Regions from separate parts of the Bacillus sp. es.036 genome, predicted to be linked through region 2. Evidence: riboswitches for the same ligand, from Rfam matches in the RefSeq annotation. Region 2 holds a riboswitch; each other region holds the start of a gene.

Region 1 (10,650 bases), 1.3 Mb from region 2:
TCGCGCATGCGGTGTTGAACATACACTTTTTCATCCGTATCACGAGAAAAAGCGACATCCATGCGAGTCAGCACACCATCTTTTAACCACTTTTGCCATTCAACCTGGTAAAGAAAGTCGGTGACAAAATGCTGTTCACCAAAGAACAACCACGTATCGCCACCTGCGCCAATTTCTTCTCGTTCCTGTAAAAATGCACGATACGGCGCCACTCCCGTACCTGCCCCGATCATGATGACAGGTGTATCGGGATTGTTTGGCAGTCTAAAATTCTCGTTCCGCTGTACAAAGACTGGAAGTTGATCACCTGGCTGTGACCGTTCAGCGCACTGTCCCGAACAGACGCCAGTGCGAGCGCGACCGTGTGCGTCATATCGTAGCGCCCCAATTGTAAGATGAACTTCGTCTTCGCTCGCTTTCGGACTGCTTGCAATAGAGTAAAGACGGACTGGTATTTTACGCAGTATCTTCACAAAATCCTCTGCAGCGATTTCCCACGGTCCGTAATCTTTCACCAAATCAATAAGATCTCTTCCGTAAATGTAGGTCTTAAGCTCTTCTCCCTCGGCATTCACCATGCGGAGAAGCTCTGCGCTCTCCGTAAGCTCCGCAATCTTCTTAAGCAATGGTTTTGTTAGACTTGTAATCTCATACGTCTTCGTCAAAGCTTCCTGAAGAGACTGCACGTCTCCCTGCTTGTTTATGACCACATGGCTGTCTCGGTCCCAACTCATTTCTTCAATCAGTTGAAGCACAAGCGTGGTATCATTTTCTGGATAAATCCCCAGACTGTCGCCTGGTTCGTATACGAGATTGGATCCTTCAAGATCAAGCTCAAGATGACGCGTTTCTTTATTCGATCCTCGTCCGTTTAAATTAATATTTTCTAAGATCTCTGCTTTAAACGGATTCGTTCTTGAGTACGAAAGATTCGTTTCACTAGCTTCCTTAGAAGGTGACGCTTCACTCTTGGACGGGGCATCAGACAGCAGACTCATGACACCTTCAAACCATTCTTCCGCAGGTTCTTCAAAATCCAAATCACAATCGACACGAGGATAAATTCTAGTAGCTCCTAATTCTTCCAGACGTCTATCAAAATCTTTCCCAGTTTGACAGAAAAATTCATACGAGCTATCTCCAAGTGATAGGACAGAAAATCTAATTTCTCCTAATTCAGGAGCTCGCTTACTTTGGATAAAGTCGTAAAAGCTTAGCGCATTATCAGGAGGATCTCCATCTCCATGCGTGCTTGTAATCAATAAAAGGTCTTCTACTTTCTTAAGTGACTTTGGTTTAAAATCATCGAGGGATGAGAGCGTAACGTTGTACTTTTCGTGATCAAGCCGCTCAAAAAAAGATTCTGCTAGAGACTGACCATTTCCCGTATGAGAGCCATAGAGAATCGTAATTTCACGCGTTTTTGGTTCATTCTTTGAGAACGCTTCTTCAGCTGAGGGAGCTTCAGTTGTTGCCGCTGTTTCTGCCACTCCCGGAACAGAAAGATACCCGCTCAGCCAAATTTTCTGCGTTTCATTTAGTGTTGGTAATAGACGATTTAAAAGTTCCGTTTGTTCTTGATCAAAAGGACTATTCATAACCTGTAAATGCAATACAATCCACCTCGCATAGTTAATTCAATGTAATACAAGTTGTTTACCCGGATTTAAAACCGTATGAATACGAAGCATGCTCCTCTCTTCTAAGATACACATAAAAAACCTCTCTTCTTTAAGCATAAGAAGAAAGGTTTGTGAGAACGATGCCAATCTTCTTATCTTTCAGGATACACCTGCTGGATTTGGCACAGTATGAGTTGATTATTCAACTCATCGGTTGCCGAGGCTTCAAAGGGCCAGTCCCTCCACCTCTCTTGATAAGAAATGTTGCTATAAAGTTTTGATAACAATGATTGTTTCAAATAATATCTTTTGTTTAACAAAATGTCAATGTATTATTAGAAAATTATCACCATTCAATTAAATGAAACGTGATGATCGCAAACATTCATTAAGAAAAATGAGTCAAATGATTTAGGTCTATTTTCATGAACGTTGATGCTTATTTTTTAACTTCATAATTTCAAACATATTCACAATCAATAGAAAGATAACAATCCCCAGTTTTACCCCAATCGAATAAGGAAGCGGGGTTACTAGTAAGAGAATAGCCATAAAAGAAACTGTACAGGTTCGTATGACCTCTCCCTTAAGAGACGTTTTTCTCACCTCACCACGCAGCCATTTCACAAGGGTTCTCCCAACGCTAGTGATGGCAATAACCATACAAACAAGATAAGTCCATATCGGTAAATAGTACGGTACCACAAAGATTGTAAGCGACAGCAAAATCGTCAGCACCGCATATCGGATTGTGACTTCTTTATATGTAAGCAAGTTGAAATCTTTCAAGTTGAGCCCTCTTTTTGTTGCTGATCATGTGTCATCTCTTGAGACACCTGTTCCACCCGGTTCATAGTGAAAAACCAGAAAATACTCATGAAGAAATAGTAGATTCCGAGAATAGAAAGCGTGTCCGTTACACTTTCTGAGAGCGGAAGATTTGAGAGATAAACTTTCCATAATACGCTGCCTATCACATATAAAAGCGGGCTCACGATATAAAACCATCCATAGATCAGCTTTTTAAAACTTTTCATACTGCCTCCTTTAATGACACTTCCTCTAACCCATCACCTAGTATAACTCTTCCCCTTAACCCCTTCCAGAAAAACCCTTTTACAGGCTATACCCGTTTGCAAACTCTTGAATCACTTCACGTTCTTCTTCGTTCAACTCTCTGCCAACGATACCTTTGAAAGAACGTTGCATTTCTTGCTGATTCCCCCTACACGCTTCCGTAATGGAAGAAACTGTTCGCAAAAGCTTTACTTCTTTCTTAAACTCTTCAATCGGAATCGCTTCTCCGTGTGATAAAATCACCCATTCGCCCTCAAAGCCTTCTAGTACATCAAGCAGTTGGTTTGTCGTCCTCACCGTATAGTTGGTTTTACTAGAAAAAATATCAGGATAAAAGCAATCGCCTAAAAATAGAATTTTTTCTTCTTTTATGTAGACGACCACCGAGTCAGCCGCATGGTCTCCGCCAACATGTTGAAGGACACACGTCACGCCGCCAAGATCGATTTCCAGTTTGTCCTCAAAGGTTAGATCCGGAAGAGTAATCGTAATATGACGATGATTCACGAATTCCTTTTTGATGGCGGTTGCACAAAATTCAATTTCCGTTCCTTCTTCTACACGCTGATCAAGATCTGCATCAGACCATGATAAGGGAATAAGCTTAGCCATTTCTTCTTTCGTTTGAAAAGAAGAAATCGAAACCGTATCTCTGAGCGCGGATAACCCAAATATATGATCCCAATGCCAGTGGGTAAGTGCTACCATATCAGGTCTTTTAAGCCCCCGATCTGAAAGTTCCTCTAGAAAATAACGTGCATGAGCTTCTGAATTTCCTGCGTCAATCATTAACGACTTTTCATCCCCAACTACCATCCCTAGAATCGGTCGGTCTGTTTCGGATACTGGTGTTTGGTAGTAAAAACGATCACCGATTTGTTTTATTTGTTGCATGAGGGTACCTCCATTATTCTATCTATTCCAATTAATATTCCACTTATCATACCATTCATAAGAAAATCCTATGCTATCGCAACACCAGCTCTGGTGTAGCAAGGCCCCTAAAATGGCAGCATAGATGTTTAATAATTTAAAAATGCCACTACTCAAACGAAATTCCGCACTTATTAAAAAAGTTGTCCTTCTTTTTATTCGGGTGACGAGGGGCTTTTCAATGGGAGATACACCTCTTCTACCCATTCGATAAACTTTTCTTCCGCATCAACATAGTGAATCGCTTCAAAAAGATAAACTTCTGAATCACAGGCTCCATCATAGCCCTTTGCAAGTAATCTCTCGCACAACTCTTCGTCCTCTACACTAAAGTAAACATCCCATAAGTGTCCTTCATTCAGATAAGCGATAGCGAGAAACTCTTGACCTGTCTGTTCTTCATGGCAGATGACCTCGAGGCCTTGATGTATATTGGATTGCCGATCGTACACATATTGAATAAACGCTAAGTATTGTTCATCAAAGACAAATTTACTCATCCAAAGCGTCAACTTTCCTGCTAGAAAATACACAACGTTTTTAGGAATTAAGCTTGCTTCGATCGATAATTGGGTTCCTCCATCACCTTCAATCAACTCATACCGCGTAAAATTTATTCCCTCTTTCGTTGTCGTTTTCATAGCGATTCTATGTGGAGGCTCGTGAACAAGCACTTCCGTCTCAAACGTGTACTCTTTCTTCCCAATCCTTTGCTTTGATTTAAAGCGAGAACCTGCTCCCATTTCATCCTCTCGCCCTTCATAAATATGCTCAACAATCATTGTATTCCAATTTAGAACATGCTCGTCTTTATGTAAGCATTCGTAAACGAGGTCAATTGGTGCATCAATAAACTCTGTAAAACGATAGGCAATTAATTCTTTCATCTTCGTCTTCTCCCTATCCAGTCAGGCTGAACGTTGGTTTCCACCTATTTTTATAAAGATTTCTTCAAGTGATGGTTCATCCACCTCTATCCGAAACACATCCACATTCGCATGCAAAAAGCTTCGATTAATTTCTGGAATTAGCCATTCACCATCTACTGTGACAGTCGTTAATTCCTGATCCCATTCAACCCTATTAGCTAGTTCATCTAATTGAGGTCTTAGTGAACTCATTTGTTTTTCGTTCAAACGCGAATGCTTGATAAACACGATCAATTTATTTTGATACCTAGCTCTCAATTGCTGCATACTTCCCTTAGCTGTAATAACACCCTGGTTCATGATCGCAATATCATCGCACAGCTTTTCAACTTCATCTAAATTATGAGAGGTTAAGAAGATGGTTGTTCCTTTCTTAGAAATGTCTTGAATTAAGCGATGAATGGTTAATACGGCGTTCGCATCCACTCCTGATGTAGGTTCATCAAGAAAGAGGATATCCGGTTCATTGATTAAAGCTTGTGCAATTCCCAGCTTCTTTTTCATACCAAACGAAAATTTCTTTGCCTTTACGTGTGCTGCTTCTTCTAATTCTACTCGTTGTAAAAGGTCAAGAATTTCCGGTTTTGGTAGTTTTACATTCAAAAGTCTACTAAAGTACTTTAGGTGTTGGAAAGCTGTTAAATCATCATAAAACGTTGAGTAGTCTGGTAGAACACCCATTTTTTGGTTCTGATGAGACTGCTCTCCTAGAATCTTAAACGAGCCAGAACTTGGATGGATTAACCCCGCTAGCATGTTAATAAAGGTCGATTTACCTGCTCCGTTTTTTCCTAAAAACCCAAAGACGCTACCTTGTTCTACTTTTAGATCAATCTCATTGACTACTTTCTTCTTGGCATAGATTTTTGTTAATCCTTCTGTTTCAATTGCATACATTAAAAATCCTTCTTTCTAATCAGTAGTAGACTTCCTAATACGAACAGTATAGGGAAGATCAACACAACGTACGTGTAGATATGTTCACCTAGACTATAATAATAATAATAAGGTGTTAAATAGCTTAATAGATCAATGATGAGGTTTTCTGATCCAAGACTCCATAAGCCAATGATGGGCAACAGGATCGCAAGAATAATTCCGAGGAACATGGTCATCCCAGGCTTCGTAATCAAAGTTGAAAGAAATATAGCAAGTCCTACAAAATAAAGGATGAAAATAAGCGACTCCATAAACTGATTGAAATAAAACCCTTTTGTAAAAGGAAGGATTAATAGCGAAGCAACTAAAATACACACCACCCAATACAGGGCTATTCCAAGGAATTTACCAAGAACGATCTTCTCCCTAGAAACCTTTGTAGCAAGAAAACGGATCGTTCTTGAATGAATTTCCTGGTTAATAGCACTGTGAGAAAGGCTAGCAACAAATAATGGTCCGGCCGCTATAATAAGTAATACTAAACCGCCCATATAAATATCCCCGTCTAAACCAACCTCACTAAATACTTCTTTATAATTGCTTATTAATTTTGCAATACCAAGCGTTACACTAAAAATAAACAAGATAATAATAATCGATCGAATGCTTTTAAATAGATTTTGAAACTCTCTTATACCAATCGCTAACATGATAAACTCCTTTACCTTTTACAATTTTGGAAGCAAGGCTAAATGCCCTAATAAGAAAGATAATGATTCTCCTATTCACGAGATCTTCCACCCATCTTTACATGATGATATAAGTCTACGAAATTTACGTTTGGCACTAAAAAACTCATGCAATAAGCATTTTTCTTCCTCTTTACTATCTCTTGATTAATTGCACTTCTTTCCCTCTTCCTAGATACCACTGATAAAAAGCACCTGCTAGTTCCTGTGGAACATCTTCAACCCCTGAATGATGAACAGGTTTTGAACGGTTCACGATACCAACGGAAGCCACTCCGAACCACTTTTGGACAAAGCCGCGCTTTATGCTAATTTCAATTACTTTGCTCCGCTTTGTTACAAACAACGAGGTAGATAACCCTCCAGTTTTAAATTGAACAAAAGACGCATTTAATGTGTATTTTGTATGCTTGTAATCCAAATACCGGATCACACTTACAAAAAGAAGGAGTACCGCTGAAAGGATCCACCATGGAATAGTTAATACATCAGGCTGAAAATACCACAGCACTCCTGTTCCAATTATCCATATGAAGCTTGGTCTTATTAGTCGAATGAACAGGGAGGCATGTGGCAGTCGATCCATCTCCTTCGTTACCTGATAGGATGGCAAGATCTCTTCAATCATTTCATAGGCTTGATGGACAGGTAAAAACGGGTACAAAGAATTACTTTCAAGCTTTTCTTCATCAGATCGCGCTTCACCAACACTCGTTAACTTTACCTCCGCAAGACCCAATAAGCGCTTGAGCACTGTTTGGCGAATTTCTATTGCCTGAACGCGATGTTTTAATATCGAAAACTTCGTAGCATCCAGCACCCCTTTTTGTATGTAGATGCGATCCGAATCCGTTGCAATTTCAAAACCTCCATACTTTAGAAACGTTCGACTAATACCAAATACAATGGATACGAGAATAACCAGGAAGACGATCGTCGCAATGAGCCAGCCTGACTGTAATAGAAAAACAAACAATCCTTCCGCGTCTTCGACTCCAAAAATGTCATCTAGTTTGAAATAAAAACTAGCAATCAAAGGAAGAAAGAAAAGAAAGCTTAAGGAAGTAAAAGAAGCTTTCAAGAGATCCTTTTTCCTAGCTCTAAAATGCACTTCCCTTTCTGCTTTCTCCTTTGTTTCTAATGCTGCATCAGATTCTTCTGTTTCTTTTACTGTAGCCACACGTTCCTTCAGCTCGTTTGCCTTAGCGCGAGAAACAATGTCAAATTCAACCGCCGCCTCGTCTCCCTTCATTCCTGTTTCAAAAATAATGGAGGTGGTCCCAGTTAGGCGATGGAAAAATGACGTATGTTCATTGATGTTTTCAATTTTGGTAAATGGAATGGTTCGTTTAGATTTGGTAAAAATCCCTTCTTTTATATGAAAGGCATCATTATCCAAACTGTACTTATGGGTAAACCACTTTAAACCAATGCGAATGATCGAAAGTCCGAGAAGAAGAAGAACAGCTGGACGACCATAGACAAAGATCAAAGAATCCGATCCTCTTTTAATAAGGAAAAAGTACACGAGAAAGAAGATCGCACTCTTTCCAAGCTTCCAAATGTCAAAAGCAATGATCCAGAGGGAATATCTGTGATACCCCATCATTCTCCCTCCTCTGTGACCTTAGCGTAGCGTGCAATGGTATCACGTAGTTGAAAGGCTTCTTCTTTCGGTAAGGCAGGAATGAGATGGGAGGAGCCCATCGTTTCAATGCTTAAAGCATATAACTGATAGCGTCTTAAAATCGGACCCTGTTTTGTAGCAACGGATTGAATTTTGCTCATCGGCACAAGCTGATGTGTTTCATTAATCGCCCCGTGCCGCAGTTTCAGGTATTCTTCGTCTATTTCATATTGCCAGTGCTTATATTTAAGTTTCGGGTGGATAAAAACATCCCAAATTGCCGTTATGATTGAGATAACCAAAACCGCTAGAAGAAGCCATCCGACCCATTCCCACCATAAGAAACGATGGTCGAGGTAAAAAAGTGTACCTAATACAAGAAATCCTATACTGTTCCCAATGATTTCATTAATCGTCCATACTTTGACGACGTCCTTTGATAATGTAAGATTTGGGCTACTAATTTCTGCTGCCATACTGCCACTCCTCTAACTAACTTTCATTTCATCTTTTAATTGTCTTTTTTTCCTGCTTAGAAAAGGATTTTCTAAGTAAACAACCATCCGCATCACTTTTTCAAGCGGCCCTTGTCTAAAACTTTTTAAGAAGAACGTACTTCCTACAACCTGAAGAGTGAAAAGTCCAATTCCAAAGAAAATGGAAAGAAGCACACCCATTCGTCCAAATAAACCGAATCCATAGCCATAGAAAACGGAAGTACATACGACCGTTTGAAGGATATAGTTTGTTAACGAGAGTTTCCCTAAATTTTCAAACCCCTGAAAGAGGTGGCCATTCGACCTACTGTAAAAATAGCTAAACAAACCGATATAGCCGATTGCCAAAACACTTCCACCTATTAAACTCATATCTGGCAGCCAATGGATTTCTTTTGATAGATACAGTGATGCTTTCAATAACAGACCAACCGGAAGACAAATGATCGATATGTATTGAAAAAGTTTAACCCTGTTGCCATGAAGCCAGCCAACATGCGCAGCGTACATGCCAAGAAGCATCATTGGAAGGATAAGAAAAGGCATAAATAAGACGACGAAGAACGCTTCGCCCTCACTCATCTCCATCGGATCTACATTATTACGGTGATGTTTGATCATTTCATAAGAGCCTGATCCGTAAATCTCGATCGTATCCTTTAGATAAACATCGATTTTTTCTTCACTTATGAACACCTCTTCTTCTCCCCCTACGAAACTGATAAGGGTTATGATTGAAAACAGTACCACACACCAAACGAGAATGGTCTTTCGCTTTCGATTGACAAAAAACAGAAGGAGCATGCCCATTACGCCATAAAGAAGTAAAATGTCTCCCTCCCAAAGGAAGATCGAATGCAGAACACCAAATGAGATCAAAATGATGAATCTTCGAAAAAGATGCCACTTTATACGTCGCTTTTTTTCTCGCAAACGATTCCTCATCAAAATCAAAGAATACCCAAATAAAAACGTAAATATAGGCATAAACGAGTTTTCGATAAGAACCTTAATCGCTTCATATCCACCATAATCCAAAGATGATATCCGAAAAAAAGAAATCTCATCTTTCCCGAAAATACCATACTGAAAGATTAATAAATTTGCGATTAAGATCCCAAATAAACTCCAGCCTCGTAGTGCATCCACCAGACCGTTTCTATCCCCGCCCACCATACTGTAGCCTCCTATTTTCATTATAAATTCCAATATTTCCTAACATTTAAGATATCAGTAAAAATAATTTAATTCAATATAAAATTATTGTTTATCAATAAAAAAGCATCGAAACAGGGGGTGTTTTGTAGTAAAATAATGTTAATCAAATATCACAGTAAAAAAGGAGTTTACGAATGAAATGGAAATTTGGGTTTAATCTATTATCGAAAATTTGCATGATCTTGTTTTATATCATTGCTTTACTACTTGTTATTACAACACTGGAACATGTCTCCCTCATTTGGTTCGCTGATAGTGCATTAGCGAAGGCTTTCCGTCCATATGAACCGATTTTCAGCTATGTTCAGTTAACGTTTCAAAATCAGCCAGATCTCTATGATGAGAAATCCTTTTTAACCTTATCGTTTATTTCAATGATTACTAATCTACTCTTTTTAATGTTGTTTCTTTGGTTGATGAGGAAGTTATTAAAAAACATTTATTTGAAAAGTCTTTTTCTATATCAAAACGTATCGATCATTTGGAGGCTCGGCATCATAACCATTATCCTAGGTACTGCATCAACTTACATCGATGAACAAATCACATCTCGAACACTAGACTTGCTAAAAATCTCGAACGCTACGATTGATTACTCGACATTAAATTATATCGATACCTTAATAGGCGGAATTATACTGATCCTTATCGCCTCTGCCTTAAAGTACGCTGTAAACGCAGTTGAGGAAAATGAACAAACAATCTAACAACAAAGCAGGCGATGGACGATGATTCGAATTAAACTGGATGTGAAAACGAAAAAGGATAAGCTATTCATTTTAAGACGTTAAATCTCCTATTTGGACCTACTGTCAGCCTATTGATTGCGAAGGAGGAGAGCGCTTTGGCACTCTCCTCTTTCTATATTAAAATTCCCAACTCCTTAAACACCGCAAAACCCTAACAGCACATTCAACGCGCTCACAAACCATTTATTGGGTTTAATGCATCTCATTTCCGGTTACATACCCTATGTACTTAACAAACAGAGGAGATGAATAAAAATGGCAGAGAAAGATCCAAAACAAGCAGCAGCACATATGAGTGAGGATAAGAAAGATGATATTATGCAGAACTTCAAAACCTTCAAAGACTACCTCGGTGACCAGGTTCATAAAG
Region 2 (10,650 bases):
TAGGTGTATCAAAGCGAATCCTACCTCCTCGCATTGTAAATAGCCAGTTAAATATCTTAATTCCAGTAGGGACAGCGATTAGCATCGTTGTAAGGGCAAAAAAGATCGTAATATTCGTATTTAACCCTACTGTGAACATATGATGAACCCAGACCATGAAACCGAGAAATCCAATAAGTATAATGGCGAAAACCATAGAAGGATAACCGAAGAGTTTTCGCTTTGAAAAAACACTAATGACGTCTGAAAATATCCCGAAAGCAGGTAGGGCGATGATATAAACTTCAGGGTGACCAAATATCCAGAAAAGATGCTGCCAAATTAATGGATTGCCTTCCGATGCTGATAAGATAATCGTCCCAAAAAGTCGCTCAAATGTCAGCAATAGTAAAGCAACGGCAAGAGCGGAGAATGCATACACGATGAGGATAGATGTAATGAACATCGACCATGTTGATAAGGGCATTCTCATAAATCGCATACCGGGCGCTCTCATTTTTATAATCGTAACGATAAAATTGATCCCGCCCATAATTGTTCCGAGTCCAGCAACTTGAAGTCCTATCGGGTAATAACTATTCCCGGGTCCAGGCGTAAATTCCTTCAATGCAAGAGGAGCATACGTTGTCCACCCAGCATTAGGTGAGCCTCCTGCTACGAAACTTACATTAATCAAAATGCCCCCTGAAATGAATAACCACAAACTTAAAGAATTCATAAAAGGAAATGCAACATCCCTCGCACCAATTTGGAGAGGAACAATTACATTCATCAAACCGATTAGAAGAGGAGTAGCGACGAGAAAAATCATGACTGTTCCGTGAGTACTAGTTAATTGGTTAAATCGTTCGCCTTGAAATACCCAGAATTCATTATTAGGGAAAGCAAGCTGCATTCGTATAAGCAAGGCTTCAATTCCAGCACGAATAAAAAAGAGAAACGATACAAATAAATACATAATCCCAATTTTTTTATGATCTGTAGATGTAATCCAACTCCACAGCCATTTCCATTTTGCATACTTCGTTAACAAATAAACAGCGGCAATCAGCATAATAGTAAATGAAAGATCTGCAAAAATAATATCTGAAGGTAGTGATAAGAGGTAGTCTAAAATCACATTCATAATTTAATCCTCCTGTATATCAGCAACACGTGTCCACTGATTAAATGCTTCTTGTTCGATAACGGTAGTATCAAATGTCATGAGGGCGTGATTTGCTCCACAAAGCTCAGCGCACTTTCCGTCATAGACTCCAGTTTCAAGCGGTGTTAGTGTTAACTTGTTTTCTTGGTTGGGAAGAACATCTTTTTTCCCACCTAGTTGTGGTATCCAGAAAGAATGAATCACATCTTTCGAATGAAGCGTAAAGACAACCGGCCGATCCACAGGTAGCTTCACTTCATTTTCGAGCGTTATGTCGTGTTCTGGATAATAAAATTTCCATTTGTATTGCTGGCCTGTAACGTTGATTTCTAAAGGTTCACGAACGATCTCTGCCTTGTTATCAAGTTGATATGTAGTGGAAAATGTTGGAAATGCCAGGATAATTAAAATTACTATCGGTATAATTACCCAGGTGATTTCGAGTTTTTTATTCCCATTAACTTGAGTGGGAAAGTCGTTTTCTTGTCCAGGACGCTCGCGATACTTCATTAAAAATCGGGTAAATAAAGTAAAAACAACCAGTAAGACAATGCTCATTAAGGCTAAGCTAAGGTAAAGTAAGTTAAGCTCTGACTGTGCTTCAGAGCCTTTAGGATTCAAAACAGCTATGTTAGAACATCCAGAAGCCGAAATGATAACGATTACAAAAAGGGCATGGCGAAACGTCATTTCTTTTTATCTCCTTCCAGTTTTGGATCATTCTGTCTATTCTCAGTACCCAAAATGAAGTTCGATCAAACAGTAGATCTTCTCGTTCGTAAGACCTTAAGAACCTTTATATAATGGTAGATATTTGCGGTGAATTAATTGAAAATAACGAAAAGCGTGAAGTTAAAAAAAAGGGATAGAATTTGTTTATAAATCGTTGTAAAGGGTAAATGGAGGTGTGTGAGAATGAAAATAAATTTAGGATTTACACTAGGAGGAACGATTCATGGTTAACAACAAGACTGTATTTATTACAGGAGCAGCTAGAGGAATTGGATTTGAAATTGGTGAGACATTTGCAGCAAACGGTGCAAAAGTTGTTCTTTCTGATATAAATGAAGAGGGTACAAAGGAAGCTGCCCAAAAACTTCGAGATAAAGGTTATGAAGTTATCGGGATTAAAGCAGACGTTACAAGTGAAGAGGAAATCAAACAAGCGATTGATCGTACTGTTGAAGAATACGGTCGCGTAGATGTACTTATTAATAATGCTGGGCTTCAACATGTTGCTGCATTAGAAGATTTTCCAACTGAGAAATTCAGAATGATGCAAGATATTATGCTAACAGCTCCATTTATTGCTACGAAACATGTTTTTCCAATTATGAAGGAACAAGGATTTGGTCGAATTATAAACATGGCATCAATCAATGGAGTAATTGGTTTTGCTGGTAAAGCCGCATATAACAGCGCGAAACATGGTGTGATCGGTCTTACGAAAGTATCTGCACTAGAAGGTGCAGAGCACGGCATTACAGTAAATGCTATGGCACCTGGCTATGTGGATACACCGCTTGTAAGAGGACAAATGGAAGATTTAGCGAAAGAACGTGGAGTAGAGCTTGAGAAGGTATTGGAAGAAGTTATTTACCCTCTTGTTCCACAAAAACGACTACTTGAAGTGAAAGAGATTGCCGACTACTCAATGTTTATCGCAAGCGATGCAGCGAAGAGTATTACTGGACAAGCTCTTCTTATTGATGGTGGGTATACAGCCCAATAACGTTCATTACAACATCGAAAATGTTAAGCAGCGCCTCTCTTTTTGGAGGCGCTGCTTTTTAGTTTTTACTGAAGGCAATTTGGATACCAATAAAAGCGAGTAGCGCTGCTTTCGTGAGATTAAATCTTCTTAACAACGTTAAATTCCCAGTGATATAGCTTGCTAGTTTTCCAGAATAAACACTAATCAGACTAAAAATAATAAGTGCTTGAACAATGAACACCAAACCTAATAAAAACATTTGAAAAGTGGGAGAGCCAGCTTGATGATCAATGAACTGTGGTAGGAGAGCAAGGAAGAACAAAGAAACTTTTGGATTTAAGACATTCATTACTATGCCCTTCTTATATAGAGAAAAATAAGTTCGAGATGGTTGGTTCTGAAGCTTAGAAGATTCGTTTCGCTCTTTAAAAGCTTCATAAGCCATGAACAGTAAATAAGCAGCCCCAATTAATTTCACGATAGTAAAGGCAAATGAAGATTGGTAAAGAATCGCGGATATTCCGACAGCTGCAGCAGAAATATGTACGAGAAGGCCTGAACAAAGCCCTAGGGAGGTAGCAATACCTGCTTTTTTATTTTGAGTGATACTTTGAGCTAACACAAATAAATTATCAGGACCTGGCATGATTGTTAAGAGAACGGCAGCTCCTAAGAATGATAAAATGAGTGTAACATCCAACTGAAACTCTCCTTTCATCGGGATCTGATTTTTAGTATATAGGAGGCGTGAAAATGTATAAAGACTTGTTTAAAGGAGCAGCCCCATATTATTCGAAATATAGACCACTGTACTCGGAGAAAGTGATTCAATATCTTACATCCACCTTTCATTTAAATGGCAAAGGAACTCTTCTCGACGTTGGTTGTGGTCCTGGGCAAATGGCTATTCGAATTTCTGAAAGCTTTGAGAACGTGATAGGGGGTAGATAAAGAGAAAGAAAAAATCAATTCTTCAGGAGAATTTCTAGAAAGGCGGAAAACTAAGATAGAGATTGGAAGAAAAGGGCGTCTTTCTTGACAGATTTCTTATTAATGGTATAATTCTGACATCTTTTAGAGTTTTTGGAGGACTTTTTTCATGCAGCCGATTCTACTTGATTTTCCTAATGAATTTTACACGGATCGTTTACATATTCGTTATCCGTTGCCAGGTGATGGCAAAGCAGTGTATCAGTCTATTCATGCCTCGTTAAGCGAACTTAAGCCATATATGCCATTTGCACATAATGATCAGTCAGAAGCCGATGTTGAAGCGAATATTCGAGAATCTCACGCAGCTTTCTTAAAAAGAGAAGACTTACGGCTGCTGCTCTTTCATAAACAAACTGGTATGTTCATTGGCTCTTCTGGTTTGCATCGCATTGACTGGAACGTTCGTAAGTTTGAAATCGGTTACTGGGTTGATTCGAACTATAGTGGAGAGGGATATATGACGGAGGCCGTTCAGGGAATTGTTAAATTTGCGATTCGAGAACTTCGTGCGAAAAGAATTGAAATCCGTTGCAATGCGGAGAATTGGAAAAGTAGAAAAGTAGCAGAACGATGTTTCTTTCAGCTTGAGGCGATTTTAAAAAATAATAGTCAATCAGTAGATAGGAGTAAGTTAATCGATACCTATGTTTATGCCATAACGACCGAATAGAATTTCACCTATGTTGGAGGTAGTAGTGTAATGATGATTTGATCGTTTGGATAATAAAGGAATTAATTAATAAGAAGGAACTAGATTCTGTTATCAAGAATTAACGATTAACGAAAGATTTTGGCGATGGAGGGGAATAGTGTGATCGAACGAGCGACAATCGAAGAAAAAGATTTTATTTTGTCGAATTCCATTCAATCTGTTAACGAAGGAACGACAAATCCAGGTATCGTAAAAGAAGAGAAAGCACTTGAAATAGTATCTTCCATACTTGATCGAGGTGGTTACCACCTCATTTATCGGGATAAAGGAGAAATTGCTGGTTGGGTACTACTTGGAGAAAACACGGATTACTTTACGGAAAGCAAACATGGTTTCATTTACGATGTATTTGTTTTTCCGAAGTTTCGTGGAAAGGGGTACTCTAAGCAGCTTGTGCAAGCGAGTATTGAAAATTTTAAAGAACAAGGATATGAGGAGATTCGTTTGAATGTGTATTCCTCTAACTTCGCAAAATACATTTATAAAGACATTGGTTTTCGAGAACTTCAAACGATCATGGTTTATAAATAGTTTGCCACGTTCTTTTCATTTATTAAAAGAATGTGAAAAACAACTCATAATCAATCAGTATTCCCCTGGAACTTGCTACACTGTTTGTACAGGAACTTCCCCGGTTCCTGTCCCCCTTAAAATATAAAGTGTGAGCCCCATGCATTTCCCGGCATGGGGCTTTTCCTATGAGTAAAAAGAAGGAGAGGGAAAGAATGAACTATATTCTTAAACAAATGAGTGAACAAGATGCAGCGAGAGTCATTTAATGGAAATATACCGTTGATTACTCATTTTATAATATGGATGAAGACCCTGAGGATTTGTATGAATTTCGGGAAGTAGCAGCTAATAATCCTCATTACTGGAGCGTTTATCGCCTGGATCAGTTCATAGGTTTTTTTAGTTACGTTCTTAAATCAGGTAACCAAGTTGAAATCGGACTTGGGATGAGTCCAGGTCTGGTTGGGAATGGTCATGGATATGAGTATTTAAAAGCTGGCATAGAAAAAGCGATTGAATTGTATAGACCATCTTCACTCGTTATGTCTGTTGCAGACTTTAACGAGAGAGCAATTAAAGTCTATCAAAGAGCAGGGTTTCAAAAAAATAATTCTTTTCAACAACATACAAATGGAGGGGTTTATTCTTTTATTAAGATGCAGAAAGAACTAGATTAGTAGATTGGAGATTAAGCACTCTAGAAAAGGTTTGCAATAAATAAAGGGTACCGATAGAATGAATCACAATTACATGTTTTTTTCCTTATCGAGAGAGGTGGAGGGACTGGCCCTTTGATGCCCGGCAACCTGATAAACAAGGTGCTAATTCCAGCAGAGCTTTAGCTCTGGAAGATGAGGGAGAGCTCTGTTAAAGACTGAACTCTTCCTATATTGGAAGAGTTTTTTTGTTACATATGAAAAAATGAAAGGTGTGAAGTCTGTGAAGAAAGCGGACCGTATTCGTAAAATGAAAGTACCGAAAGCAAACGAAAAGTATGGAGAGCGTCTTCCTCCAGGACAGGTATTAACGGAAAGGTTCCCTATTCTCCATGAAGGAGATGTTCCGACTTATGATATGACAACGTGGGACTTAAAGGTGTTTGGAAATGTAGCGAGTGAAGTCTCTCTCTTATGATGCACTTCTTGCATTACCTCAGAAGAAGGTGACATGTGACATACACTGCGTTACCCGATGGTCTCGCTTTGATAATACGTTTGAAGGCGTGTTGATGAAGGATTTTATAAAAGAACTCGATATTATCCCTGAGTCGAATCATGTTATGCTTCATGGAGACCATAATTACACGACAAATATTCATCTTACCGACTTATTAGATGATAATGTTATACTTGCTCACTCGATCGACGGTGAGAAGTTAACAGCGAAACACGGATGGCCGTTACGTTTAGTCGTTCCACACCTTTATTTTTGGAAAAGTATTAAGTGGATAAGAGGGATAGAATTTATTGAGGCGGACTCACCTGGTTTTTGGGAACAAAATGGTTTTCATAATTATGCTGATCCATTTAAAGAAGAACGTTTTTCTGGTGAGGATTTAGATATACCTGAAGACGAATGGGAGAAAAAGGATTTCGACTAAATTATCAAAAACCAATGAATACTAGATAATGAGCTTTGCTGAATTTCTACTTTTAAAAAAATATAATAAACTAAAAAAATCAGCAAACCCTCGTGTGAAGGGGGTTTGCTGATTTTTTTACTATCGAATAAAACATAAATAAAAATGATCCAAAATGATCTTCTCTCCGTTAGCTAAGTGTAAATCAAAAATTAAGGGGAGTTGATTTGAAAATGAATACGAACAAGAATATGAAAAAGAAAGTGATTGACTGGAAAAAAGGACTTCTAATTGTTCCACTTAGTTTTTCACTTCTAATACCAACTGCAGGAGCATTCGCTGCTGATCACGAGAAGCAAATGGACAAGCCAACAGTTGAAACTCCAGGAGCTGATCTTCGTGCGGATCTTGGTCATTTACTTAGTGAGCATGCTTATCTTGCAGTTGAAACAATGAGAAAAGGTGCTGAAGGATCTGCCGATTTTGAAGCTTCAGCCGGAGCCTTAAGTGAAAATACAGAAGATCTTACAGCTGCGATTACATCTGTTTACGGTGAAGAAGCTGGTGCTGAATTTAATGAAATCTGGAGTAATCATATCGGATTCTTTGTTGATTACGTGAAAGCAACAGGGAATGAAGATGAAGACGCAAAACAAAAAGCGCTAGATAGCTTAGACGGTTATAAAGAAGATTTCTCCATGTTCCTTGAAAATGCAACTGGTGAACGTCTAGAAGCCGATACGTTATCAGAAGGACTTCAGGCACACATTAATCAATTGATAGGCGCATTCGATAGCTATGTAGCTGGAGATTATGAAATGGCATATGAGAAAGAACGTGAGGCTATTGCGCACATGCAAATGGTTGCTAAAGGATTCTCTGGAGCTATTACTGACCAGTTTCCGGATAAATTCGAAAATACAAAAGCCGTAACGCCAGCATCGGATCTTCGTGCAACACTAGGTCACCTTTTATCTGAGCATGCTGGGTTTGCTATGATGACGATGCAAAACGGTATTGACGGATCTGAAGATTTCGATGCTTCTGCCGCTGCATTGAGTGAGAATACGGATGATCTCGCAGCTGCCATTACTTCCGTCTATGGTGAGGAAGCAGGAGATCAATTTAAAGAAATGTGGTCTGGACATATCGGTAACTTTGTCGAGTACGTTCAAGCAACAGGAGCTGAAGATGAAGAAGCAAAAGAAGCAGCGATGAAAGCATTAGAAAATTATCGAGCTGATTTCTCAAGCTTCCTTGAAACAGCTACTGAAGGAAGACTAGAAGCGGGTGCATTATCTGAAGGACTTCAAATGCACGTTACCCAGCTAATTTCTGCTTTTGATAACTACACAATGGAAGATTATGATGCTGCTTATGATTCTGTTCGTGAAGCTTACGCACATATGTATATGCCAGCAAAAGGTTTATCAGGAGCTTTTGTAGATCAATTCCCGGATAAATTCGCTATGGAAGCAATGCCTACTGACATGCCGAAAACAGGTATGGGTGGAACTGCTGAACAGCAAATGCCAATCGAATGGATTGTTGCAGCGATTTTTGCAACGATGGCAGCAACCGGTGTGATTGTTCGTAGAAAGATGCAAAACAGTTAAGGTAAAATAAATGACCGGGTAGCCTAACATACCCACTAGGAAAGCAATAGCCATTTGGCTATTGCTTTTCTTCTTGGATCGAACTTAAAAATCTTATTTTAAATGAAGTGGTATGACTAATGTTTAAGATGTAAGGAGCGTTACAGCATCATGTTTTTGAAAAGGGTATAATAATAGGGGAAAATAGATGATGGATGCGTATATAGCACAATCAAGTTCGTCAAATGTGTCTTTCAGTTGCTAGGATAGTTTATACAAGGGGGAAACGAGATGAAGCGAAAGGTTACATTCATCATTGCAACGCTACTTTTTATTGTTGCATGTGGGAATAGTGAATCCAATGAAACGGGTAACAAAGAGGTATTGTCAAAGGAGTGGGATGAAATCGTAACCTCCTCTAAGGGAACAGAGGTTAATCTCTTTATGTGGGGAGGAGATGAAGGGATTAATCAATACATTGATAAATGGGCTGCCCCACGATTAAAAGAAGAACACAATATTACTCTTAACCGTCAACCGATGAATACTGAAGAATTTATGCAAAAGCTTTTGACAGAGAAAAAAGCGAACAAAAATGAGGGTACGATTGATGTCATATGGATTAATGGCTCAAACTTTAAAAATGCTAAGAATGCAGATTTATTACTAGGTTCTTTCTCAAAGAAATTGCCTCATTTTCAAGAATATATTGGAACTCAGGACCAAAATGCTAACTATGACCAGGGAACGGAGATTGATGGTTTAGAAGCTCCATGGGGAAATGTTCAGTTTGTTTTTCATTACGATTCAAGTAAAGTCGACATACCTCCTAGTACACTTGGTGAATTAAAACAGTGGATTCACGATAATCCTGGGATGTTTACGTATCCTAACGTTTCTGATTTTACGGGCAATACATTTGTGAAGCACCTTCTCATGAAGGGGGCAGGTGAAGAGTCAAGTCTTCTATCTAAGGGGTTTGACAAAAAAGTTATTCAAGACTCTGAGGAGTACGTCTGGAACTACCTTAATGATATTAAGTCTGATCTTTGGCGTAATGGTGAAACATACCCTGAATCATTAACCAAACTTGATACGCTTTATAGTCAGGGCGAAATCTTAATGACGATGGGCTTTAATGAAGCAAGAGCTGAAAGTTTAATTGAGAATGGAACGTTTCCTGATAGCACGAAGTCATTTGTTCTAAAAGATCCTGGCTCGATTTCAAATACACATTATCTCAGTATTCCATTTAATAGCCCAAATCCAGAAGGAGCTATAACGGTTATTAATTTTTTGGAGTCGCCAGAAGCTCAAATAGCTAAAATGGATCCTAAGATGTGGGGAGAAGGAACGGTTTTGAATTTCGATAAATTGAGTGAAGAGGATCAGCAAATGATTGAAAATCTTAATCGAGGAGAAAGTGTTCTTTCAACAGAAGCCTTAAACGAGTATAAGCTACCAGACATAGATACAGGTTACACGGAGTGGATTAATAATGAATGGGCGAATCGGATTATTGAGCAATAACTGGAAAATAAGTTTATATTTATTACCTGCGATTGCGATCACATTGTTACTGGTAGGGTATGGAACGTGGTCAGCGGTAGCTCAAAGTTTTCAAACAATAGACGGAGAGTGGACGATCGCAGCATACGCGGAACTTTTTAGTAGTGATGCTTTTTTCCATTCTCTTAAATTAACATTTCGAGTTGCTATTCTGTCAACCTTACTATCGTTAGTGATAGGATTAGTAATGACAAGAATGTTATATGAATTATTTAAAGATTCAACGTGGAAGCTACTTGTATGGATACCAATGTTAATCCCGCATTTTGTTGCAGGTTATTTAGTGTTCCTGTTCCTTTCACAAAGTGGGCTGCTTTCTTCTCTGCTTTATCAAATAGGGGCATTAGAAAATCGAGCAAACTTTCCAGTTCTTGTTCAAGAGGAATTTGGAATCGGGATCATTTTAACATATGTATGGAAGGAAGTTCCTTTTGTAATTCTCATGCTTTTGCCTGTTTACTATGAAATCGATCACCGCTATTCTGAAGTCGTTCGTACGCTGGGTGGAAGTAATTGGGATGCTTTTAGAACAGTTGAATTACCATGGTTACTTCCCGTACTCATTGAAACTTCAGTAATATTAGTTGCATTTGTCGCTTCTGCGTTTGAAATTCCATACTTATTAGGAGTCACACGACCAGAAATGCTTCCGGTCAGAGCGTATGAATGGTTCTATAATGGGGATTGGAGCAAGCGGCCACTTGCTTTTTCAGCTATGATTCTTCCGGGTGTAATCGCCCTTCTTCTTGCGACCCTTTCCATTGGAGCTGTGCAAAAACATAGGCTTAGAATGATAAAGGGGAGAAGCAGATGAGGTTATTTTCGAAG
Region 3 (10,650 bases), 350 kb from region 2:
CATTATTCCACTTCTCATTCCGGTAGTGTTTTAATGCTTTATAAATCGTCTCCTGAGCAATTTCTTCACCATCCCACTTGTTTTGGGTCAGATGGTAACAATAACGATAAAGATTTGCCATCATGTGTTCCAATTGTTTCTGGCTACAATATTCTTTATCAACCTCCGTATGCATCTACATCACTCCTTATGTCCTCTCACTGCTATAACGGATCAGATTCGGAAAAAGATATGGGCGACGCCAACTATTTAGAGAATATGCGAGAAATGCATTTTCTTAATCATAAATGTTTCTATTCTTACAATCACGGATTGTCTCTTAAAGAAGTGCTCATACTTGAAAAGCACCTTGAGGATATATCGTTTCTTCTAGGATGATTAGGTCGCTTTATTAGTTAAAGAAAAGCACCCCCACTTGGGAGTGCTTCACTTATCGCAAATCGTCTTTTATCGCATTTGTGAATTCTGCGATCGCATCATTATCGATTCCTTGAGCAGATGCCATTTGCTTCAAGGATTCAGGATCCTGGTGTTGATGTTGAGGCTGTTGAGAATGTGATTGTGCCTGATGTGAAGAATGTTGCTGTGAATGCTGCTGCATGCCGCCAAAACCGTTTTGCATACGATTGGTAAGGGCATAGGCTGCCGCTCCACCAAGAGCACTTAATGCCATAACCGTAGCGGTTTTGCCTTTTCCTTTTTGGGTGTTACGTTTTTTATAATTCACTTCATGTCACTTCCTTAGGTAAAAGTTAAAAGACGTGTTTCTAACATTAGTCATTAGCTACACTGATTAGTTTAATTCAACTTTCACCTAATATACTGGTTCGTTTTTCCAAATGGACTTCACTATGCTATTTGAAAATTATTGTTGTATGTAAAGCATTGATACTGAAAATGTGAACAAACTACAATTGACTATTTGCGTTAGGATAATTAGAATTTTTTCCATTTGTAGCCTACACCCCAAATGGTCACCAAAAACTCATCGATAGTAAAGTTAACCGCTCTACACTTATCACGCAAATTTCGAATATGTGAATCAATCGTGCGTCCTTCTGTGTTTGATTCAAATCCCCAAATCAGCTGGATCAGATGTTCTCGGCTAAATACTTTTTCGGGATTTTTTAAGAATAGGCCAAGCAACTTAAATTCAATGGGAGTCATAGGAATAGGCACACTATAATATGATACGAGATGTTTGTCTGCATCCCATGTTAGTCCTTTGAAGACCACTTGATTTTGATTGACTTGTTTTACGCGTCGAGCCAAAGCTTCCATTCTAGCAAGAAGAACACGTTCGTCAAACGGTTTTGTGATGTAATCATCTGCGCCTAACTTGAATCCTTTAACAATATCTTCATTTTGTTCTCTTGCTGTTAACATTATGATGGGTACATCTGATTGATTTCTTATCTTTTCACACGTTGCAAAGCCGTCCATGTCGGGCATCATTATATCTAACAAAACGAGATCTATTTTGTATTCAGTCAATCTATGTAGTGCTTCTATGCCTGTATATGCTTCATAAATGGTGTACCCATGTGGTTTCAAATAAAGAGAGATTAGCTCTACCATCCGCTCTTCATCGTCTACAATCAGCACATTTTTCACGTTATTCAACTCCTAACAAAACAATCGTGATCGTTGTCCCTTTTCCTTTTTGACTTTCCGCCTTTATACTACCTCCATGCTTCTCAATAATTTCTTTAGCGATAGCAAGACCGAGTCCCGAACCTCCATACTTTCTTGAACGTGACTTATCAACCCGATAGAGACGTTCAAAAATGAAAGGCAAATCCTTCTCGGGAATCCCTTCTCCCTCATCAATTACTCTAACAATCACGTCGCTTTGAAAAGAATGAGCTTCGATAAGTACCGTTTTTCCTGACTCACTATAATGCAAAGCATTGTCCAAAAGGTTTAAAATCACTTGAGAAAACCTTGTAGAATCAATATCGAGAAGGATTTTATTCTGACAGGACACAATAAGATCAATCCCCTTATCCTCAAAAGCAGGGCTTACTTTCTCTCTTACCTGATGAATCAACGAACACAATTCGACTTCGTCTCGATTAATCACAAATCCTTGTTGGTCCATTTTTGCCATATCAAACAAATCTCGAACGAGAGAAGTTAAGTTCTCTGATTCTTCTTTAATAATTGAAAGGTAAGTATTTCTCTCTGTAGAAGATAACTCTTCTCGTTGAGCGATATCTGCGTAACCATTCAGATAAGTTAAAGGTGTTCTTAATTCATGAGCGATGTTCGCTAGAAAATCACTGCGATCGTTTTTTAATCGTAGTAAATCATCTGATAAGCTTTGAATCCCTTTCGCTAGTTCCCCTAATTCGTCGTTTCGATCGACTTTTAAGGAGACATCATGATCCCCTGTGCTCATTTGTTGCGTTGCTACTTTCATCTCGATCAAGGGACGTGTAATAATTCTAGAAAGATAAATAATGGTCATAACCGTAAGGAAAAGTGCGAGTCCACTAATGATCAAAAATTGGGTTGTTAAATGATCGCGTACTTCGCGAATACTTTTTGTATCGAGGATCATGTAGACGTTTCCGACAAGCTCATCATTCACGACGATGGGAGAACCGGTCATAACATAAGGTTCATTTCCCCAATCGCCTTCCACTATATCTCCTGACACTGGAAGAGGAGATGATGAGGAAAGGGTTGTTCTGATCATAGACGTCACAGTATTCGAATGAACGAGAACACTATTCCTTTCATCTGTAATAATTACTTGAGTTTCAGCTTCAGATTCCATTAGCGCAACGTGTTCCATTGTTTCACGATCGAAATGTTTTTCTAGGACATCTCTATGACTGTTTCCCCGCGCTAAAAGGGCATCAGTTTCAGCCATGATCCGCTCATTTAAAAACCCGAAGTATAGTACCAAAAACAAAATCCCCTCAAGGAGTAAGATGCTTGTAAGAAAAAACAGACCTAATTTTGTTGCTAATTTACTTTTTCTCTTCAACCTCATTTCTCTCTCCTTATCTTCAGTTATTCTATCAGCATTATATCGAGAAAGTGTGCAGCTTGTCTGCTTTGTTTCAAGATGAACAAATTGGTAATAAAAAAAGAAGCCTGCTAATGATTCAACAGACTTCTTAACTTATTCTACAATTATGCTGCTAATTTCTTACACTCTTCCGCACATTTAAAACATGACTCTGCACAATCCTGACAATGTTTGTGATCATGCTTTTTACACTCATTTCCACATGCCTCACAAATGGTAGCACATGCTTGAGCAAGTTCAGAGGCAAATGGGGTTCCTCTCACAAGGGCTTGTTCAAGAAATCCACAGATATCCGCACATTCTCTGTCCAAACGAATACACTCAGCCATCATTTTTACATCTTCTTCTTTTAAACAAGCGTCATAGCAATGATTGCATGCCGTCATACATTCGTGGAGTGTTTGAATCATTGAACCGTACTTTTCGTGTGACATGATTAAATTCCTCCTTCATAATGTAATACACTGTCATATTTTCCTATTTACTTGATAATAAACGTGAAAACGAAATAAAGTTGTTAAAATGTAAATTTCATTAATTCTGCACAAATTCTGGATAATTTGAGGGAAATGTTGAAAGTTTAAGTAGGAGACATGAGGGCGCAATTAGTTTATTTTACCCTGATCGATTAAAGTGACCCAAGATTCCCCGGCATCTTTTGTTTGATAGAGACTACCATCAGATGTATGAAAAGAAATCTCATTTTCATTTTGTGGATTCACCGCGAGATAATCAATCGCCTTTTCTATTTTGTTCGGCATAGAAATGGGCGTTTCTTCTCCGTTCTTAAAGGACACAAGTTGGCTAGCTGCTCCCTGTTTGACGAAGATGATACGGTCTTTAAGAAAAACCATAGAGGTGATAGAGCTGCCCTCTGTAATTGGTGTAAACGACTCTCCTTGATCTTCAGAAAGGTAAAGTCCCTTTGGCGAAGTTATGGCTACGACGTTAGCATCACTAGGGTGAGCAAAAATCCCATTAATTTGATCTGGAATGCCCTTTAGTTGTACTTTATTCCATTCACTTGCATCCTCACTATAATAAACCCCTATGTCCATTTCGCTGTTCTCCTGTTGATTTACAGCATAAATGCTGTGCGTTTCATAGCCTACCGCTAAATAGTGGAAATCGGATTCTCCTTGAAAACCTAGCTGCTCTAGCGTCTTTCCTCGATCAGTACTTTTGATTAATCCAATCGGATTTGGTAAATCTGATTCTTCGCCAGGGTGTCCACTACTATAAAAACCATCAGACGCGGCCTGGAAGCCCATATAGTCATTGTTGTTTGCTTTAGCTTCATACCAGGTTCCATCAAGATAAATCAGCGGTCCAAGATGAGTCGCCACGAATAATTCATGTTGATTGCCAGGATACCCGATTCCATGAACATGGTTAATTTGCTTGCGTGAAGTCGGTTTATAAAAGCTTGATTCTGATAACGATGCCGTTTCTTTTTCTTTCTTTTGGGTTTCCTTTACCTCATCATTGCTTTCTACTGGTTTTGAGTTTTCTTCCTGACATCCTGCAATAATGAGAAGCAGTGCCCCCAAAACTATTATCCAATGTTTCTTCAAAACAATTCATCCTTTATGTGTTGTCTTATTCATTCGCTATTGCGCAGCGTCTATAAACTTTATTGCTCAATAGGAGATAATTCATCTTCCGTTACCCATTTATGATTGGTTACCTCTTCGCCTCCAGTTGTCGGCATATAGTCTATCATATAAACAGTAGTTTGGTTGGCTGAATCAATTGTTGCATTTGCTCCTTCCATCCCTTTCATATGGGAAGCATTAAGCGTTACTTCTGTCCCGGGTGTTAAAGGCGCGTTATCAGGTTGATCAAGTTCCTCGTGGATCACCCATTTGTGATTCTCTACAAGTTCTCCACCATTCGTAGGCATATAGGAAACAACATATGAGGTAGTTTCAAAAGCTCCTGAGATCGTGGCTTCTGCACCTTTCATTCCTTTCATATGATCTGTTTCAATGATTGCTTTACTGCTTTCTGGATATGTAGGATTTTCAGCCCTTTTTAACCCTTCAGGTACTTCTGAAGAGCCGGAGTGTTCCATCTCTTCCATGTGATTCTCGGAGTTTGCTGAAGAGTTAGAAGTCGATTGATTGTTTCCGGACTCCTGGTTTATTCCCTCGTTATTGTTTCCGCATGCTGAAAGAATAAGTGATAGTGATAATCCTAATCCTAAAATAACTTTTTTTGTTTTCATGAATACCCTCCTATGATTGGTTTCATTTACCATCAAAGACTACTTTATCTGGAAATTGTGCACTTATCGTGCAGATTTTATTTGTTCACAGTATGATCAAAAGTTGTCTATCTTAAATAAATCACAAAAAAACAGCCGCTCAATTGAGTGGCTGACTTCTCTTTATGCTTGCTCAGGTGGTTCGCCAATAACGCGTACTTCACGTTCAAGCTCGACATCAAATTTTTCTTTTACTGTTCTTTGAACGTGATGAATCACATCCAAATAGTCTGTTGCAGTAGCATTATCGATATTTACAATAAATCCAGCATGCTTTTTAGAAACTTCCGCCCCACCGATTCGAGTACCTTGGAGCTCAGAGTCCTGAATTAATTTACCTGCGAATAGTCCAGGAGGACGTTTGAATACACTACCACAAGAAGGATATTCTAGCGGCTGTTTTGTTTCGCGCTTCTCAGTTAGGTCATCCATGATCGCTTTGATTTCATTATAGTCGCCATCTTTTAGAGCGAAGGTTGCTTCTAAAACAAGCAAACCTTTTTCATCTACGTTACTGTGACGATAAGATAAATCAAGTTCATCAGCGGTTAATTTAATTAACTTTCCTTCTTTCGTTACAGCGAGAACACTTTCGAGACAATCAGCTATCTCTCCACCGTATGCTCCTGCGTTCATATAAACAGCTCCACCAACAGAACCTGGTATACCACATGCAAACTCAAGACCGCTAAGTTTTCCATCACGCGCAAATTCAGATGCATCAATAATTCGAGCGCCTGCTTGAGCAATCACTTTTTTGTCTTTTTTATCAATCAATTTTAAAGAAGACAGATTCAAGACAATACCGCGAATACCACCATCTTGAATGATTACATTTGATCCTTTCCCTAGTATCGTTAAAGGATATTTCTTTTGATAAGCATATTCTACGGCTGCTCTTGCATCTTCAATTGTGTTAGGAAAAACAAGAACATCTGCACACCCACCCATCCTCGTATAGGTGTGGGCATTTAAAGGCTCATTTATTTTCAATTCCGCTTCTGGCAAAATCGAGCGGAGTTCATTTATTACATTTTGATTATCCATAGGCTACCTCGCTTATAAAACAAGTTCTTTTTGTTATGATTTCATTAGAGTTTCGTTGTGTCACATATTCAAACACATTTAAAATAATAACACAACTGATGTCTGAATATGATCATTTTGACAAAAGAAGCTACTATTTTTAAATGAATCTTACGCTAAAGATATAAAAAGCAAGATTTTTCATTGTGGAAAGCTGCTTTTATAACAAAAATCGGGCCGGGATCAATCGTAAAATGTATTGATGTTTTATTACATGCAGACATATCTGTATTGGTTCCATTTTCACTTTCTTTTTATCGTTATTGCCAATACGTTACAGGCCTATTCTTTTTGCAGTAAAAAACGGAGAGGTTTCCCGCTCCGTTTTGTCATCATCTATGCCTTCTGTCGATAAGCCGTATTGTTTTTCTTTAACGATTCATCTGATCCAAACAGAAAATGTTTCTCCATATTTGGAGAGTAAATAGAATTCACAGCTGTTCTACCTACTGTTTCAGCGACTTCTCTCAACATACTTGGAGAAGCACCACAACATAGTCCAAAATAATTTACCCCGACACTTTTTGCTTCTTTTGCCCATTCTGCTAGTTCATAACGGTTGCAATAAAGTGGATCGAGAGATGTTGGAAAGGTTGTCTCTGTTGGCAATGTACAGGCACATCCGCCGTCAGGTAAGTTAAAAAATGTTGGATGTTCTTCTGTTGTTCGATAAGGAATTGGAAGTGCGCCAACATATCCAGTAACAGACTGTCTAATTTTCTCGATGTATGGCTGCATTGTAGCAGGTCCTCGAAAGCAGTTCATTCCAACAACTAGCGCTCCATGTTCTTCTAACAACCGGCAAGCTTCCTCAACGGTATAGCCGTCTCTTAAAATGTTTTCACTCATAAGTCCAAGTGTAATAACTGCTGGAAGATCTTGTTTTTGAATTTCTTCTAAGGCTATTTTCGCTTCTTCGTAATAATAAAATGTTTCCCCATTAATGAAATCAACGCCTTCTTCTTTACTCCATTTTACCATCTCGGAGAACATAGACCGTATTTGTTCTTTACTATTTTCATCTTCTGGATCAAATAGATTCGTATTGGATATATTCCCTGCTACAAGTGCTTCTTCTTCAGGATGTTCCTTCGCTACCTCTTTAGCGAGGCGGATGGCTTGTCGATTTAGCGGCTCTAGCAAGTCTTCTTTTCCAATAATTCTCATTTTCTCTCTGTGGCCATTATACGTAAAAGCTAGCACGACATCAGATCCTGCAAGCATATAATCTCGATAGGTTTGTTTAAGAGCTTCAGGATTATCTAGGGCAACTTCTGGCACGAATGATCCTGCTTGGAGATAACCACGTCGTTCTAATTCAAACAGATAACCTTCCCCGCAAATGACTGGGCCATCTTGCAGGCGTTGTTCAAGTGTTCTTTTCATGTGTAACAGCTCCTTATTCTCTGTAAAATAAAAAATCCCTCTTCTTAAAAAATAAGAAGAGGGATTGCTAACAGAATCCTCCTCTTATCTTCCAGATGACATCATCTGTAGGATTTGGCACCAGCTTCAACTGAAGTTGAAAGGTTGCCGGGCATCATAGGGCCTATTCCCTCCGCCACTCTTGATAAGAGTATTGATTTAATTTTTGAACATGTTTGAAATTATAGACCTGGTATATTGAAATGTCAATGCTTTATCTGATAATTATGAAATGTCAGGATCATTGTCCGCTTTTTAATCGATAGATGCGATCTTCACGTCCAAGCGGCTCAACAGACATGGATCCAGAAGACACAAAAGAATCGAGATAAGTGCAAACTGCATAGTAAATTTTCGGTTTCTTTGTCGAGTAGCGTTTGTCTTGAACTTTTCCTTCTTTGATTAAGAGCTCGCAAATCATCAACGCACTCTCTGTACCTTGTTGAATATAGCCGTCTATCGCTTCCTGAGTTGGAAACGAAAGATCTCCCACAAAATAAGTTTCTTTCGGTTTCTCAACGTTGTTAACGGGTAAAGGTTCTTTCGCTTCGTCAGCGAACAAATCAAAAGAGCCTTGTAACTCATCTTGAGATAAAGTTTCTTTAGGTTGCAAGTCTTCTTTTTTCTGTGTTGGGATATCTAAAGCCTCTAACGTATTACTACCTCTCTGTAACGCTTCCTTTTCTTCACGGTAACCCCTGATTAAACTGTTTAACCGTTTTTCTTGTCGATCAAGTAACGGAAGTTGTAAGGAAAGTGGCTCTTCAATATCGGTTGGTAGCTTCAAACCTTCAGGGATATCATATGTAGGCGAGCCGTTTTGCTTTTTTAATAAGAGTTCATCTAACTCATAATCAATTTTTGTAAAACCTTGTACAACTTCTTTTACGATGGTACCTGGTAAGCCAGTGTGTTCTTCGAAATGGTTAATCCCAAAACGACGCACTTCACCAGTTTTTACATGTCGAACAATGTATTGATAGCGTAATGCACGACCACATTCGCATTTTAGATCTTCTGAGACAGCACCTGCATCCAGATAATCGTCTAGTATCCAATCGTCAAGCAACATTCCAATTTCCTCATCAGTAGCTCCGTTTGGAATCATTCTTCCTTTACTTTGAGCAATCACATTGGCAAAAGCTGTTTTTTTACCTCGTTTAAGAGTATTCATAAGATATGATTGTTGGTCAAATGTAAGATCTTGCAGTAATTGATCTCTCTCAGAGTTCGTAAGGCTCTTTGTCATATAAATCCCTCTCTATGCAATAGTAACGCCATTATAACAGGTATTGCTGTTGTGATGACCCGATCAACTTAATTCTTATAAGAAGAAAAGCCAATCCTGAAAACGAATTGGCGATTTGTTAGGAAAATTTATTTTCTTTCAGGCATAAATGATAAAGATCCTCTGGCACCAACTACAACTCTTTTGGAAACAACTTTTCCGCCTTCATCGTATAAAAGATAGAGTTTTCCTTCTTTCACTTCTCCTTTTACATAAGAAGCTGATGGGTATAGGTCCTTTAAATCATCTATTTGATATACTTTTACCCGTTCTCTAGTTTGATCGAACACTTCAAGCGAAGTAATTTGTTTATTTTCTCTAAAAATATAAATATCGTTATATCCAGACTTTATGCTTGTATCTTCCCCCATTAACTCAAAAGGTAGGCTTTCACGTTGATAATCCGTGTATAGTCCAGATCCAATCCAGATGCATAGTAAACTAAAAACAATCATTAACCCTTTCATATTTTGTCTCCTTACTTACAAGTTGAACTCAAGCTAGCTTGTTTTCAGTGTATGCATTAAAAAATGGTTGGTGTGATTGCCTTTGCATATAAAAAGACGCCACCATTTATGGTGAGCGTCTTTTCATTCGTGCTATTTTCCTGCGTTTTCTAGTTTCTTCACTTGCTTACTACGAAGCTGACCGCAAGCTGCATCAATGTCTGTCCCGTTCTCATGACGGATCACGCAGTTAATGCCGTTCTTCTTAAGCGTATCATAGAACGCAAGAATCGATTCTTTTTCACTACGCTGATAAGAGTGATCATCAACCGGGTTGTATGGAATCAAGTTTACGTATGAAAGATGGCGCTTATCAGCTAGTAGATTGGCGAGTTGTTTCGCTTCTTCTACGTGATCATTAACATCTCTCAACATAATATACTCGAACGTAATTCTGCGGTTGGTTTTCTCAAGATAGTAATCAATTGCAGGCATTAGTTTTCCAAGTGGATAAGCTTTATTGATTTTCATAATCTTGGTTCGAAGCTCATCATTAGGCGCGTGAAGTGAGATCGCAAGGTTCACTTGTAAATCTTCATTCGCAAAATCGTAAATTTGCTTCGCAAGTCCACTTGTAGAAACCGTGATATGGCGAGCGCCAATGCAAAGACCTTTTTGAGAATTAACGATATGAAGGAAGTCCATCATATTATCGTAGTTATCAAATGGTTCCCCAATTCCCATAATAACAATGTGACTTACGCGTTCTTCATTAGCCTTTTCATCAAGGGCGTGCTGAACGTTCATAATTTGCTCAACAATTTCTCCACTTGTAAGGTCACGGCTCTTTTTAAGAAGTCCACTTGCACAGAAGGAACAACCGATATTACAACCTACTTGTGTCGTCACACAGACCGATTGACCGTAATGAAAACGCATGAGTACCGTTTCAATAACGTTTCCGTCTTGGAGTTTGAACAAGAACTTGATCGTACCGTCAGAAGATTCCTGCTTGATTTCTTGAGTTAATGTCTGGATAGCAAAATTCTCTTCCAAAAGCTTGATACAGTCTTTATTTACGTTATTCATTTGAGAAAAT

What was found. Region 2 has a riboswitch for S-adenosylmethionine ahead of ATG70_RS09485 (sulfite oxidase-like oxidoreductase). Riboswitches for the same ligand answer to the same signal wherever they lie in the genome.
Region 1: it holds a riboswitch for S-adenosylmethionine, as region 2 does, so the genes downstream of both, ATG70_RS03015 (assimilatory sulfite reductase (NADPH) flavoprotein subunit) here and ATG70_RS09485 (sulfite oxidase-like oxidoreductase) in region 2, are expected to answer to the same signal.
Region 3: it holds a riboswitch for S-adenosylmethionine, as region 2 does, so the genes downstream of both, ATG70_RS07685 (homocysteine S-methyltransferase family protein) here and ATG70_RS09485 (sulfite oxidase-like oxidoreductase) in region 2, are expected to answer to the same signal.

Annotation. Positions count from the first base shown of each region.
Region 1 is NZ_PDIZ01000001.1:555,715-566,364, reverse strand. It holds gene ATG70_RS03015 (assimilatory sulfite reductase (NADPH) flavoprotein subunit) at 1-1,613, opposite strand, end outside; SAM riboswitch class I at 1,772-1,883, opposite strand; gene ATG70_RS03010 (hypothetical protein) at 2,046-2,411, opposite strand; gene ATG70_RS03005 (hypothetical protein) at 2,408-2,659, opposite strand; gene ATG70_RS03000 (MBL fold metallo-hydrolase) at 2,739-3,593, opposite strand; gene ATG70_RS02995 (SRPBCC family protein) at 3,788-4,519, opposite strand; gene ATG70_RS02990 (ABC transporter ATP-binding protein) at 4,541-5,458, opposite strand; gene ATG70_RS02985 (ABC transporter permease subunit) at 5,458-6,150, opposite strand; gene ATG70_RS02980 (PH domain-containing protein) at 6,326-7,795, opposite strand; gene ATG70_RS02975 (PH domain-containing protein) at 7,795-8,292, opposite strand; gene ATG70_RS02970 (DUF418 domain-containing protein) at 8,305-9,489, opposite strand; gene ATG70_RS02965 (DUF2975 domain-containing protein) at 9,666-10,238, shown strand; gene ATG70_RS02960 (DUF3243 domain-containing protein) at 10,536-10,650, shown strand, end outside.
Region 2 is NZ_PDIZ01000001.1:1,848,011-1,858,660, reverse strand. It holds gene ATG70_RS09525 (cytochrome c oxidase subunit I) at 1-1,126, opposite strand, end outside; gene coxB (cytochrome c oxidase subunit II) at 1,130-1,837, opposite strand; gene ATG70_RS09515 (3-hydroxybutyrate dehydrogenase) at 2,103-2,879, shown strand; gene ATG70_RS09510 (LysE family translocator) at 2,938-3,561, opposite strand; gene ATG70_RS09505 (hypothetical protein) at 3,615-3,812, shown strand; gene ATG70_RS09500 (GNAT family N-acetyltransferase) at 3,961-4,524, shown strand; gene ATG70_RS09495 (GNAT family N-acetyltransferase) at 4,666-5,097, shown strand; gene ATG70_RS09490 (GNAT family N-acetyltransferase) at 5,379-5,756, shown strand; SAM riboswitch class I at 5,839-5,937, shown strand; partial or broken gene ATG70_RS09485 (sulfite oxidase-like oxidoreductase) at 6,019-6,679, shown strand; gene ATG70_RS09480 (copper amine oxidase) at 6,925-8,274, shown strand; gene ATG70_RS09475 (ABC transporter substrate-binding protein) at 8,545-9,783, shown strand; gene ATG70_RS09470 (ABC transporter permease) at 9,752-10,636, shown strand; gene ATG70_RS09465 (ABC transporter permease) at 10,633-10,650, shown strand, end outside.
Region 3 is NZ_PDIZ01000001.1:1,497,852-1,508,501, reverse strand. It holds gene ATG70_RS07725 (sigma factor-like helix-turn-helix DNA-binding protein) at 1-175, opposite strand, end outside; gene ATG70_RS07720 (hypothetical protein) at 431-727, opposite strand; gene ATG70_RS07715 (response regulator transcription factor) at 937-1,614, opposite strand; gene ATG70_RS07710 (sensor histidine kinase) at 1,616-3,001, opposite strand; gene ATG70_RS07705 (four-helix bundle copper-binding protein) at 3,145-3,474, opposite strand; gene ATG70_RS07700 (F510_1955 family glycosylhydrolase) at 3,646-4,614, opposite strand; gene ATG70_RS07695 (YdhK family protein) at 4,674-5,267, opposite strand; gene murB (UDP-N-acetylmuramate dehydrogenase) at 5,430-6,353, opposite strand; gene ATG70_RS07685 (homocysteine S-methyltransferase family protein) at 6,729-7,778, opposite strand; SAM riboswitch class I at 7,860-7,969, opposite strand; gene ATG70_RS07680 (DUF3895 domain-containing protein) at 8,059-9,066, opposite strand; gene ATG70_RS07675 (hypothetical protein) at 9,195-9,572, opposite strand; gene rlmN (23S rRNA (adenine(2503)-C(2))-methyltransferase RlmN) at 9,705-10,650, opposite strand, start outside.